DNA from 4 places in the Shinella sp. genome. Region 1 is predicted to be linked to each of the others. Evidence: predicted binding sites of a transcription regulator. Region 1 holds the regulator's gene; each other region holds the start of a gene.
What was found. Region 1 encodes LexA, which represses DNA repair genes until DNA is damaged. Its sites were predicted from a motif close to TGTTCNNNNTGTGTTCNG; they were not measured.

Region 2: a site for LexA is predicted at 1,814-1,831, ahead of ACT6VE_RS16320 (ImuA family protein). Genes of this name have one in related genera too.
Region 3: a site for LexA is predicted at 1,754-1,771, ahead of ACT6VE_RS06390 (dehydrogenase). Genes of this name have one in related genera too.
Region 4: a site for LexA is predicted at 1,723-1,740, ahead of ACT6VE_RS24080 (metallopeptidase family protein). Genes of this name have one in related genera too.

Annotation. Positions count from the first base shown of each region.
Region 1 covers NZ_JBQVPI010000034.1:4,307-7,640, reverse strand. Annotated here, with positions in the region: gene ACT6VE_RS30440 (ComEC/Rec2 family competence protein) at 1-1,026, shown strand, start outside; gene lexA (transcriptional repressor LexA) at 1,285-2,007, opposite strand; partial or broken gene ACT6VE_RS30430 (IS3 family transposase) at 2,470-3,205, shown strand.
Region 2 covers NZ_JBQVPI010000008.1:29,009-32,342, reverse strand. Annotated here, with positions in the region: gene ACT6VE_RS16325 (ATP-dependent helicase) at 1-1,673, opposite strand, end outside; gene ACT6VE_RS16320 (ImuA family protein) at 1,881-2,639, shown strand; gene ACT6VE_RS16315 (Y-family DNA polymerase) at 2,557-3,334, shown strand, end outside.
Region 3 covers NZ_JBQVPI010000002.1:363,283-366,616, forward strand. Annotated here, with positions in the region: gene ACT6VE_RS06375 (beta-ketoacyl-ACP synthase III) at 1-92, shown strand, start outside; gene ACT6VE_RS06380 (integration host factor subunit alpha) at 322-660, shown strand; gene ACT6VE_RS06385 (MerR family transcriptional regulator) at 790-1,320, shown strand; gene ACT6VE_RS06390 (dehydrogenase) at 1,469-1,687, opposite strand; tRNA gene ACT6VE_RS06395 (tRNA-Pro) at 2,273-2,349, shown strand; gene ACT6VE_RS06400 (hypothetical protein) at 2,753-3,175, shown strand.
Region 4 covers NZ_JBQVPI010000016.1:84,814-88,147, forward strand. Annotated here, with positions in the region: gene ACT6VE_RS24070 (HpcH/HpaI aldolase/citrate lyase family protein) at 1-888, shown strand, start outside; gene ACT6VE_RS24075 (DUF1737 domain-containing protein) at 885-1,091, shown strand; gene ACT6VE_RS24080 (metallopeptidase family protein) at 1,115-1,549, opposite strand; gene ACT6VE_RS24085 ((2Fe-2S)-binding protein) at 1,898-2,251, shown strand; gene bfr (bacterioferritin) at 2,217-2,702, shown strand; gene ACT6VE_RS24095 (calcium-binding protein) at 3,048-3,334, shown strand, end outside.

The DNA of each region.
Region 1 (3,334 bases):
CCCGGTTTTCAAATGTCCTACGCCGCAACGCTCGGCCTTGTTGCCGGCTACGCCGCGTGGCGCGAGCGTCCGGTTCAGCGCGAAAGCCGGGGAGGGCCGTTTGCGCTCTTTGGCGGCGCTGCCGGCCGCTTCTTCGGCGGACTCATCCTCTCCTTGCTGATCGGCGGCTTTGCGACACTGATCTACTCCATCGGCCATTTTCACCGCATCCCGGCCTGTGGGCTTGCTGGCAACCTGCTGGCCATGCCGTTGATCAGCGTCATCGTCATGCCCTTCGGTCTCATCGCCGTTCTCCTGATGCCCTTTGGCCTCGATGCCATTCCCTTTGCGATCATGGGCAAGGGCATCGAGTGGATGATCATGCTTTCGACATGGGTTGCTAGCTGGAAGGGCGAGGTCGTCACCGGCCGCATCCCTGAGATCGCCTTCCTGCTCATCGGCATCGGCGGCGGCCTTGTCTGCCTTCTGCGGACCCGGCTGCGCCACGCCGGCACGCTTCTCGTCGTCTTCGGTATCCTTGTCGCCTGCTGGCCCGGCGGAGGCACGAGGCCGGAGATTCTCGTGTCGGAAGATGGCCGCCTGGTTGCGATTCTGCTTGGCGAAAAAGCAGCGGTCAACCGCGCCAGCCCCCCGGATTTCATCTACGCGCAATGGCGGCGCGCCCTTCGCCTCGACGGATTGATGAAACCTGAAATTCGTAAAACGGACGGACTGGCGGTGGAAGCCAAGAACGCAGAGCCCACAAACAAGGTCAGGCAGAAGCGGCCCCGCCGAAAAGCGGACCGGCAAAAGGCCAAAGCAGCCATGGCCGCAGCACTCGATGCAGCCCGCATCCGCACCGGCTTCATCTGCGAGACAAAAGCCTTTTGCGCCGCTGTTTCACCCAGCGGATGGCGTATCGTGGCGCTGGAAGACCTCGCCTTCCTCGGTACGGCGTGCGACGGGCGGATCTCGTCATCGTGCCGGTGGCAATCCGGCTGGAGACTTGCCGCTCAGGTGCGCGCCTCATCACGGTTCGACATTTGAGGCAGACCGGCGCCCTGGAAATCCAGTCGGCGGTCGATCAAGCACACCCCGTCGTCTCCGACACCCTCTTTGGCTCGGCCGTCGAAACGCTTCACCGCCCCTGGTCACGACACCGCACATACGATTGGCGCACAGCTACTTATGACGCTGGCAAGGGCGATTAAAGCATGTCGCGATATTTCAGCTTCACGTCTCGCGCTTTGGGTATCCGATTTTTCGCATGTCGCTCTGGCGCTGCACGCGCTTACGCGACAGGCTTTAATGGTAGCGGCGAATGAGGCCGACGAGCTTGCCCTGGATCTTGACGCGATCCGGCCCGAAAATACGGGTTTCGTAGGCCGGATTGGCGGCCTCAAGCGCAATCGATGCACCCTTGCGGCGGAAGCGCTTCAGCGTCGCTTCCTCATCATCGACCAGCGCCACGACGATTTCACCGGGATTGGCAGTGTTCGTATTGCGAATGATGACAGTGTCGCCGTCGAGGATACCGGCCTCGATCATCGAATCGCCCTTGACCTCCAGCGCATAATGCTCCCCGCCACCGATCATTTCTGCAGGCACAGTGATTTCATGGGTATTGTTCTGGATGGCCGAGATGGGCACACCCGCCGCGATACGCCCCATGACCGGCACGGAAACGGAGGAGGGCATGTCTGCCTGGCTTGACGTGCGCTGGGGCGGCGCAGCTGTTACCTGTTGCTTCCCGAGACTCCCCTCGATGACGGCCGGGGAAAAGCCGCGTCGCGGTTGCAGGCTGGGCGAATACGCCTCCGGAAGCTTGATGACTTCCAGTGCGCGTGCGCGATTGGGCAGGCGACGAATGAAGCCTCGCTCTTCGAGTGCCGTAATCAGCCGGTGGATACCCGATTTCGATGCAAGATCCAGAGCATCCTTCATTTCGTCGAAAGATGGCGGTATGCCAGATTCCTTCATCCGTTCATGGATGAACAAGAGAAGTTCCTGTTGCTTACGTGTCAACATCGCCGCCCACTCCAGAATCGCGAAACAAATATAGAACATACACTATCTGTTCCATATGTGTTCTGCAAGAGCCGCGCCTGCAGAGGCTGTGTTGGTGGCGTGGAAATTAATCCAGATTTCGGTCCTTGAAATGGCGACAATTAATCTAGATTCCAATACAATAAGGTTCTGAAATTTCGATACTTTTTCGCGACGAAACCGCCAGAATCACCAAAAGTGTGACTTTTAAATTCAGCTAGCCTTCTATGCTATTGATTTCGTTTAATAATAATAACTTATTCGATGTTTCTAAGTTCCATAATACTCCATCTTGCGGATTTGGCTATTGAACACGGTTTGTGGCATTTAGCTCAACGATGAGTTCCAAAATGTTGGCTGGTTCGGCGTCGCGAAATTCATCAACATGAATAGCCCTGAGATTTGTAGACGTCTTCCTTCCTAAATTTGAGGTAGTAGGCGGATATGGGCAAAGCTAATTTCAGCGACGATTTTAAGCGTGACGCGGTGCGTCAGATCACTGAGCGGGGCTATCCGGTTTCGGAAGTTTCGCAGCGGCTGGGTGTCAACCAGCATTCTCTCTATGAGTGGAAGAAGAAGTTTTCTTCGACGCCCGGTGAGCAGGGTAGTTACCAGGCAAAAGAGATCAGGTGGCTCAAGAAGGAGCTGGCGCGTCTCACCCAGGAACGCGACATATTATAAAAAATGCCACCGTGTATTTCGCTAGGGATGCAAAGTAAAGTACGCGTTCATTGCCCAGCATCAACAGCGGTTTTCGGTGCGAATGATGTGCCGCCTGTTCCGCATCCATCCCGGCGGGTTTTATGCTTGGCTTCGGATGCCGTTGAGCAAGCGTGCCTGCGAGGACAAGCGGCAGATCGATCTGCTCCAGACGGCTTGGGAAGAGATCGGCAAGGTCTACAGCTATCACAAGCTTCATGACGACCTGCTCGATCACGGCGAGACATGCTGCCCCAACCGGGCTGCCCGCCTGACCCGGATTGCCGGTATCAAGGCTCAGATCGGCTACAAACGCCGTCCCAGCGTCTATGGTGGCAGACCTTCCGTTGTCATCGACAACACGCTGGATCGGCAATTCGACGTCGAGGCTCCAGACAAGGTCTGGGTCACCGACATCATCTACATCCGTACCAGCGAAGGTTTTGCCTATCTGGCCGTCGTCATAGATCTTTATTCCCGGTGACCTTCCCCTGAACTTTCCTCCGGCAGCGATTAGAGCCTCGGCGGTTTTTGATACGCCAAATGGCGCGGTGTGAGCAACCGGCTCCAACGCTACGCGAAGCTTCCACATCGCGTAGCGTTGGAGCCG
Region 2 (3,334 bases), on a different contig from region 1:
AGCAGCGGCACGCCAGCCTGGTCGCTGGTCGCGTCGGGGGGATCGAGCGTCAACTCGGTCAGAAAACGTTCCCGGCTCGGATAACCGCTGGCGATCTGTTCGAGCTGAAGGAGGTCGCCCTTGCGCGTGTCGGCATCCTCGTGGATGCGGTCGAGATGCGGCTCGTACCACATCCTGACCGTTCCTATCTCCGCCGGCCAGCCGGCCTCGGCTTTGCGCAGGGCGGTAACCAGCGTGATGAAGGCGGGCCAGTCGTCACCGCTCTTGGGTGGCGGCGGGATCTCGGCGAGCGACTGGAGCGGCTCGGGATCGGCCGCGATCGTGTCGAGGATTTTGCCGGCGGTCTGCGGCCCGATGCCCGGAAGAAGCTGAAGCAATCGGAACCCGGCAACGCGATCGCGTGGGTTCTGGGCGAAACGCAAGACGGCGAGCAGGTCCTTGACGTGGGCAGCGTCGAGAAATTTCAAGCCGCCGTACTTCACGAAGGGGACGTTGCGCCGGGTCAGCTCGATTTCCAGCGCGCTGGAATGGTTCGAGCTGCGAAACAGCACGGCCTGCTGTTTGAGGGCGACGCCGATCTCGCGGGCGGCCAGAACCTGCTCGACGATATAGGCAGCCTGGTCGATTTCATCCTTCACCGTCACCAGCATCGGCCGCTGCTCGGAGGTGCGATCGGTCCAAAGGTTTTTGGTGTAGCGCTCGCGCGCAAGGCCGATGACGCCGTTGGCGGCCGCCAGGATCGGCTGTGTTGACCGATAATTGCGGTCGAGCGTTATGACGTCGGCCGGCCGCGGTGAGAATTCCTTCGGAAAATCCAGGATGTTGCGAATGGTGGCCGCGCGGAACGAATAGATCGACTGGGCATCATCGCCGACGACAGTCAGGCCACGGCCGCCCGGCTTCAGCGACATCAGGATGGCCGCCTGCAGGCGATTGGTGTCCTGATATTCATCGACAAGCACATAGTCGAACCCGCCGCCCACGTCGTCCGCTAGATCCGGGTCCGAGACCATCTGCGCCCAGTAGAGGAGGAGGTCGTCATAGTCCAGGACGTCCTGTGCCTGCTTGGCTTCAACATAGCCGGCGAAGAGTTCCTTCAGCTCGCGCTCCCATTCCACAGCCCATGGGTATGAGGCTTTGAGAACTTCGCCGATCGACGTCTCCGAGTTCACCACCCGCGAATAGATCGCGATGCAGGTACCCTTGGTGGGAAAGCGGTTTTCCGTCTTCGAGAACCCGAGTTGATGACGGACTATATTCATCAGGTCCGCGCTGTCTTCACGGTCATGGATCGTGAAATCGACACCAAGCCCGATCTGTTCGGCATACATGCGAAGCAGTCGCGCGCCGATGCCATGGAACGTCCCCGCCCAGGCGAGCGCATCGGTCATGATCGCGGCATTGTCGCCCAGCACCTGCCGGCAGATCCTCTGAACTCGCCGCGTCATCTCGGAAGCGGCGCGGCGGGAAAACGTCATCAGCAGGATGCGGCGCGGATCGGCGCCGTTGACGATCAGATGCGCGACGCGGTGGGCGAGCGTGTTGGTCTTGCCACTCCCGGCGCCTGCGATGATCAGCAGCGGACCGCCGATCTGTCCGTCGGGCAGGCCGACGCCATGTTCGACCGCCTCGCGCTGGCGTTCGTTGAGTTTTTCGAGATGAGCCGCCGCCATTTGTCCCCAGCACGTATAAGAAAATTTTCCTGACCCTTCCACGGACAGATATCCCCTTGATGCAGCTAACGGATTCGTTTCAACGGCTTAGCGGCGGCGGGTCATCCGGGGCGGAGGCCCGATTGACTCGTTTCGCCAATCGGAACAAATAATGAACATATCAGCTTGAAGACCTGCTGAAAACCCTGAAGGAGCAACAATTCTGCCGTGGCCAACCATGCCCTCAATCCTGTGCTTGCGGAACTGCGAGAGCGCATTGGCCGCCTCGAAGGCGGCGCGCAACGCGCAAGGCAGACGCTTCCGTTCGGTGTCGCGGACATCGACCGGGCACTGCCTGGAGGAGGGCTGGCCTTCGGGGCGCTGCACGAGGTTGCCGGCGGAGGAGGCGGCACGGTCGACGGTGCGGCCGCGGCGCTGTTTTCTGCAGGCGTCGCCGCGCGGACGAAGGGAAGAGTGCTGTGGTGCATGACGCGCCCGGACCTGTTTTTCCCGGCGATCTCGCAGGCAGGGCTGTATCCCGATCGCGTCGTCTTCTGCGAAAGCGACCGGGAGGAGGAGGTATTGTCGGCCTTCGAAGAGGGGCTGGCCTTCGGTGGTCTGTCCTGTGTTGTCGGCGAACTGGTCCGCCTGTCGATGACCGCGTCCCGTCGGCTGCAGCTCGCGGCCGAGAAGACCGGCAGCATGGGCATCGTCCTGCGCCGATGGCGGCGACAGAACGAGGCCTCGGACTATGGACAGCCGACGGCCTCGACGACGCGGTGGCGCATCAGCACTCTACCGTCCGAGAAGCTGCCGGTGGCCGGCGTCGGGAAGGCGCGCTGGCTGGCGGAGATAATGCGCGTGAAAGCGGGCGAATGCGCCGAATTTGAAATTGGAGCCCCCGATGCCAAGGGTCGTATCTGTCTACTTCCCGCATCTGGCGACCGAGCGGATCAGACGACGCACTGGCGAAGCCTTGCCGGCTGACAAGCCGCTTGTCGTGATCGCGCGGCGCGGATCAAAGCGCTGGATCTCCGCGGCCGATCCGACGGCCGCAAAACTCGGCCTGCGCGTCGGCATGCCGGCGAGCAAGGCGCAGGCCATGGTTGCGGATCTCCTGATGATCGACGCCGCGCCTGCCGAGGATGCGGCCGCGCTCGAGCGGCTGGCGCTCTGGGCGCTCCGCCAATATAGCCCGGTGGTCGCCGTCGACGGCGCCGACGGTCTTGTCATCGATACCGAGGGCGCGGACCATCTTCAGGGCGGCGAGGATCTTCTCATCTCTGGGCTGGTCAATCGGCTGCGTGGCCATGGCCTGACGGCACGGGCGGCCGTCTCGGACACATGGGGCGCCTCGCACGCCATCGCCCGGCTGATCTTGGCGGAAACGACCGTTGTTCGGGTCGGGAATGTTGCGAAAGCGGTGGTCGACCTGCCGATCGTCGCCTTGCGGCTGCCGGCCGAGACGATCCAGGGGCTTCGTGTTCTCGGTATCGATACGGTAGGCCAGCTTTCCGCCATGCCGCGCGCGCCGCTGACCCTTCGCTTCGGCCCGGAGGCCGCCCGCCGGCTCGACCAGTTGTTCGGGCGGGTGGCGGAGCCGATCGAGCCGATCCGCACGCCCGAGTTGGTGGAGGTCTTTAAGAGTTTCGCGGAGCCGATCGGCGCGCCGGAAACCATCG
Region 3 (3,334 bases), on a different contig from region 1:
CGCGTGACGGGCGAATCAAGCAAGGCGATATCGTTCTGCTGGAAGCCATGGGTGGCGGCTTCACCTGGGGCGCGGTCCTTCTGCGCTGGTAGGAGCGGCCCCCGTCCAAACGCTCCTTCCGAGGATGGCTCGCTCTCGGCACGCTTTGGAATACGCGGACTGCGGGCGGGCTCCCGTCTAGCGTCCTCGTGGGACAATTCCCGGCCGCGTGAGAGGGGAACGGTCAGGGTTGGCTCTCAGGGCCGCTTGACCGCGCGGGGGAAGGGCAATAGTCTCCCACCACTTAACCATGCGCTTTCAATAAGAAATTGGTGAGGGACGATGAGCGGGAAGACGGTGACACGCGCAGATTTGGCTGAATCGGTTTTCCGGAAGGTCGGCCTTTCGAGGACCGAATCCGCAGAGCTTGTCGAAACCGTCATTGACGAGATTTGCAATGCCATCGTCCGGGGCGAGAGCGTCAAGCTTTCCTCCTTCGCCACCTTCCAGGTGCGCGACAAGAACGAACGCATCGGCCGCAATCCGAAGACCGGCGAGGAAGTGCCGATCTCGCCGCGCCGCGTGATGACCTTCAAGGCATCGAACGTGCTGAAGCAGCGAGTGCTGAAGTCGCATCTCTCGCGCAAGGCGAAACAGAAGCCGGCTTCGCCCGCTTCCTGAGCGATTTTCACATCATTGTCGCTCCATCAGCAATTTGAAACTTGAATATCGTCCGACAACTCGCTGAAATGAATACGAATCGGCGGCGTTTATCATATGCTGCCGTCTTGAGCTTTCATCGAGGATAGAATGGACAAGAGTCCGGACGCGTTCCGTACCATCAGCGAAGTCGCCGACGACCTCGACCTGCCGCAGCATGTGCTGCGCTTCTGGGAGACGCGCTTCGTCCAGATCAAGCCGATGAAACGTGGCGGCGGGCGCCGCTATTATCGCCCGGAAGACGTGGATCTCCTGAAGGGCATCCGCCATCTGCTCTACGACCATGGCTATACGATCAAGGGCGTGCAGAAGCTGTTGAAGGTCAACGGCAACAAGTTCGTCGCGGCGATCGCGAGCGGCGACCTTGCCACGGTGGAGGCGCTAGCCGCCGCAAACCATGAGGACCCGACGCCGCCCAAGGCAGGCAGCGATGACGACCAGATCGTCGGTCGCGCCAAGGCCCCGGCCAGCCGCCGCTTCTTCTCCTTCGTCGGTGGCATTGACGATCCGCCGGAAATCTCGATCGGCAAGACCAGCGTCGGCAAGGAAGATCGCGCCCTGCTTCAGGAAGCGCTCTACGATCTTCTGGAGTGCAAGCGCCTGCTCGACCAGGTGCGCTGAGCCAGTCGATGGGGTGGCTGTGGAGAGCGGGGCGTGCCCTGTGTGCTCGTCGCTAGCCCACTTCCGGTGTCGCCTGTAAATGCATGAAGCGTATCGGCCTCTGCTCTCCTGCGGAATGGAAGGCCTTTCTTCGCGCATACTCCTCCCATCAGTCGCGTTGCGGTATGGGCTCCCAGCCCCGCACGAAGCCGTGTCCCATCGCCGCCCGGGTCAGATCAAGCTGGCGCCGGAGGTGGGCGCAGTCGGCAAGCAGCGTTGCGATGGTCGCCTGCGCATCTCCATCATGCCAGGCAAGGGCGGCGCGTACGGCATCCCCCTGATCGTCTACCGGTCCAGCCGGCGCTTCATACTCGGGAAGCGGTCGCACGTCAGCATTCTCCTGTGGGGACACAGTCGTCTTCTAGATTGAGGAACAAGGAAATCCGTCGAGATTTGTTCTCATTATGTTCTCTTCTTGTGAAGAGTCAACGCGCGATAAGCGTCGCAGAGAAAGAAAAAGCCCCGCACGGAGGCGGGGCAAACAGGCGTCACGCTTGGCTCTCCGTGACGCGGGGGAGTGCTCGCAAATGACAAGCGAGCGAGGCAACTCTACGACTTTCGTCTAATGCCGGGGAAGGTCTGATTCGGTGATTCCGGTACGGTTGTGAAAAGAAAATGACGCGCAGCAGACATGCAGGCCATGGAAGGGAGGAGGGACTGCCCTGCTACGGGTTGAGGCCCCTTGATCGCTGCAAAGCGCCCTCGCCATTTCGCGAACAGTGAGGGCGACACACTCTCGGTGCCTGCCATAATCACAGGATTAGAGCGAAACGCATCCGGAACATCCGTGGCGTTTTCCGTGTGAATTTCGGTCCCCGAAAGTCCCACCGAGAGACTTTTTTCCACTTTTGTTCCTTTCGCAGTTTTTTGGGCTTGCATCCAAATCACTGGGAATATAGAGGTTTGCGCGGTCCGGAATGTAGCGCAGCCCGGTAGCGCACTTGACTGGGGGTCAAGGGGTCGTGGGTTCGAATCCCGCCATTCCGACCAATTAAATCACACACTTAGCCCCACACAGTTTGAGTGGCTATAAAATTTGTAGCCACTATGTAGCCAGGGGCTGGCTTAAGCAAATCTCTTTCCTCTCCTTCATTTTCTTTGCCTTAGCGCGCCAAGTTTTTTAACCTCACGCGCAATGCGTCTGTCTGTCCCAACAACGGTCTTATTTTCTTGGGACGCCGCTTCGCCCATATTTCCTAAGCGTAGTGGCGACGTGCATGTGCGCGGCGACGCGATACGCTGCCATCAGGAAACCCAACCCGGCAGTTGCCGGCGGACGCCCTTTAAATCTTCAGCGACAGTAGGGCTTTGGCCGCGCTCGCCCTTATATAAGTATTGACCACTTCATCATCACGACCAAGGGAACCGGCTCGTCGCCGGCGAAGGAGGAATTTTGCTCAAATCCCAGAATGCCAATGGCCCGTCCCTCGTGGACGTACTCGCTTTCTGCTGCTTGGAGTCGTTTGACGACGTCTGCCGCGTCGAGCGTATAGCATCGAGCCGAATGGCCCACTTAAGAGGTTGGGTGGGCTGGCGGGTCAGCAACGTCGCCATTGCTGAAGACGCCGACAACCTCCTCCGGTTCACGGTCAATGCCGAACCCGTTGGCCCTGGCTATAGAGAGCCTATCACATTGGAGTTTCTGACTGGCGCGACCGATCGCCTGTCGATGCGGTTCGGGGCACTCCTTCGTGCTTGTGGCATCGTCGACCGCATCGAAGATGACCGTGAACTGGTCGGTCGCTACTTCTCGACCCGCAATAGCGGTGAGACAGCGCGGGACTTTGGGCCGCTTACACGCGCATTGGTGGCTTAATGCGCGAACCCGTCATCCAGTCACTGACGGCGGTCGAAAGGCCGCCGTCAGTGAGCGGAGCTAGAACGCTCGCACAGTTCACCGTCGACCTAGACGGGGTCCGCCTATTCGGTCTTTTCCTGCGCGAACTTCCCGACGGGAGCAGGCGAACAGTCGCAC
Region 4 (3,334 bases), on a different contig from region 1:
CCGCTTCGCCTGCGCCGCTCGGTGCTGAGCGTTCCCGCCGCAAATCCGAGGGCGCTCGCCAAATCCGCCGTGCTCGATTGCGATGCGATCATCTTCGATCTGGAAGATTCGGTCCTGCCGGAGAAGAAGGCGGATGCGCGCGCGGCCCTCATCGAACACTTCAAGGGGCTCGACCGGACTTCCGGTTGCGAGCATGTCATCCGGATCAATTCGCTCGACGGGCCGGACGGCGCCCTGGACCTCGAAGCGGTGCTGGACTGCATGCCGGATGCGGTGCTGTTGCCGAAAGTGTCGGAGCCGCAGGACATCCTCACGGTTGCCGACTGGCTTTCCGAGGCGGGGGCGGATGACGGCCCACGGCTCTGGGCGATGATCGAGACGGCAGCCGGGCTGCTCAACCTTGCGGCCATTGCCGAGACGGGCCGCACCCATGGCGGGCGGCTCGATTGCCTGGTCGTCGGCCTCAACGACCTGCGCAAGGAAACCGGCATTGCCGATATTCCGGGCCGTCCCTACCTCGTTCCCCTGTTGCTTCAGGTCGTCGTGGCGGCGCGGGCCTCGGGACTTGACGTCATCGACGCCGTGTTCAACGATTTTTCGGATACGGACGGCCTCGAAGCAGAATGCCTGCAGGGACGCCAGATGGGTTTCGATGGCAAGATGCTGATTCACCCCGCCCAGATTGCCATTGCCAACGAGGCCTTTGGCGTCACGGAGGGCGAGGCCGCGGAAGCACTCGCCATCGTCGCCGCCTTCGCGGCACCTGAAAATGCCGGCAAGGCCGTCATTGATCTGCGCGGCCGCATGGTCGAAAAGCTCCACGCCGACCAGGCCGGGCGTCTGCTCGCCAGGGTCGACCTGATCAACGAGAGAAAGAGAAACGCATGAAAGTCTACCGACTCCTGACCGCTCCCGACGATGCCTCGTTCTGTCACAAGGTGACGCTGGCGCTGAACAAGGGCTGGGAGCTGCATGGCTCGCCGACCTACGCCTACAATGCCGACGCCAAGATCATGCAATGCGGCCAGGCGGTGGTGAAGGACGTTCCGGGCAAGGAATACACGCCGGACATCAAGCTTTCCGAGCAGTAAGCCTGAAAACAGATTGCGGCGGCTTACCCCGCCGCAATCTCGGCGCTCGCCTCGATACGCTCCATATCGTCGTCGGACAGACCGAAATGGTGGCCGATCTCGTGGATGAGCACATGGGTGATGATGTCGCCCAGCGTCTCCTCGTTCTCCGCCCAGTAATCGAGGATCGGGCGGCGGTAGAGGGTGATGCGGTTCGGCATTTCGCCGGTCTCGACAGTGAAACGTTCGCTGATGCCGCGGCCCTCGAACAGGCCGAGCAGGTCGAACGGTGTTTCCAGCGCCATGTCTTCAAAGACGTCGTCGCTCGGGAACTCGGCGATCTCGATGATGAGGTTGCCGGTGAGTGCCCGGAATTCTTCCGGCAGATGGCCATAGGCCTCCAGCGCCAGCGATTCGAACGCGCTGATCGTTGGGGCATGGCGCGTCCGCCAATCGTCGGTCTGGTCAATGCGGGCCATGGGCTCTCCTTTGACCGTCATATAGACGATTTCCAGCGCTTTTCGAGGATTGAATTTGCATGCCCTGCCTGCATCGCATGCGTAAATAGAGCGGTTTGCGCGGCGAACCGATTTTTACGCCGACGGGCGCCGAAAGGTCGGGTTTCTGAAAAGACGCCGCCAAAAGCCACTTTTGCAACAAATCGTGATCACTCGATTTGCCGCACCGGGCTCCTGATTTTCACCAGGCCGCAAAAGCCTAACCATATGAAAAGGCGATATTTCTAGTCAAGATTAGAATGACTCTAAATTAGTGGGTCAACAAGACTGACCTGTTCATTCTTGACAGCCAATGTCCTCTTTTGCTTAATGCCGGAAACTCAGTACTTTGCGTATGGCAGGCAGGACGAAATGCTGGTTTGCAGCTGCAACTTCATCACCGATACGGACATTGTTGACGTGATCAACAGCCTCCTCGACGAGGACTGTTGGCAGCTCATCGTGCCCGCAAAAGTCTATCACGCGATGCAGAAGCGCGGCCGTTGCTGCGGCTGTTTTCCGAATGTGGTAGACATCATCGTCCGCACAACCGAACAGTACCACGCCGGCCGCCACTCGACGGACGACGAGATATTTGATTTCATGACCCGCCTCAAACAATTCCATGAAGAAAACAGGAGAGCGGACCTTGAAAGGCGACAAAAAAGTCATCGAGCAGCTTAACGAAGCGCTCCATCTCGAGCTGGGTGCTGTCAACCAGTACTGGCTCCACTACCGCCTTCTCGAGGACTGGGGTTACACGCTTCTCGCCAAGAAGGAGCGTGCCGAGTCCATCGAAGAGATGCAGCACGCCGACAAGCTCGTCGCGCGCATCATCTTCCTCGAAGGCCACCCGAACCTCCAGACCGTCGCGCCGCTTCGCATCGGCCAGAACGTCAAGGAAGTGCTGGAAGCCGACCTCGCCGGCGAATACGATGCCCGCAAGGCCTACAAGAAGTCGCGCGACATCTGTCATGATGCCGGTGACTACGTCACCATGAAGCTCTTCGAAGAGCTTTTGATCGACGAGGAAGGCCATATCGACTTCCTCGAGACCCAGCTTGAGCTTCTCGGCAAGCTCGGCGCGGAAAAGTACGGCCAGCTCAACGCCGCACCGGCTAACGAAGCCGAGTAACATACGGCCTCTTCGGAGCGAGCCAGCAAAGACATCTGAAAATCCCCGGCTTGTCCGGGGATTTTTCGTTTCTGGCCCGCTCATCCAACTCCTGTAACCTCGGTAACAGACCCTCTCCCGCGTGTGGCCGATTTCCCGCTGTCAGTTTCCAAGGGAACAGGGACCCGCCTTTTTTTGCCGAATATAGCGGCAGAACGCACGCAGTCCGCGGCGTTCGATTGAACGGACGAAGCCGGTCCCGGCTTGAAGCACTTCCTTCCAGGACCTTCGCACTTTCCATCGTGGTCTCCCAGCGGGGCCGCGGGCGGCCGGCGCATGTCCAGAACGCACGATGAGGAGACCCGAATGGGTACAATAATTGGTACGGATGGCGTCGACACTTTGCTCGGCAGCGATCTCGAGGATGATTTCATCATGGCGCTTGGTGGCGCCGACAAGGTCAATGGCGGCATGGGCAAGGACTCGATCATGGCCGGCGAAGGCGATGATACGGTCAACGGCTCGTTCCAGGACGACATGATCACGGGCGACGAGGGCAAGGATACGCTCTACGGCGACAGTGGCAGCGACATGATCGAGGGTGGTGCCGGAGCGGACAAGTACTATGGCGGTTCGGGGCGTGACACGCTGAT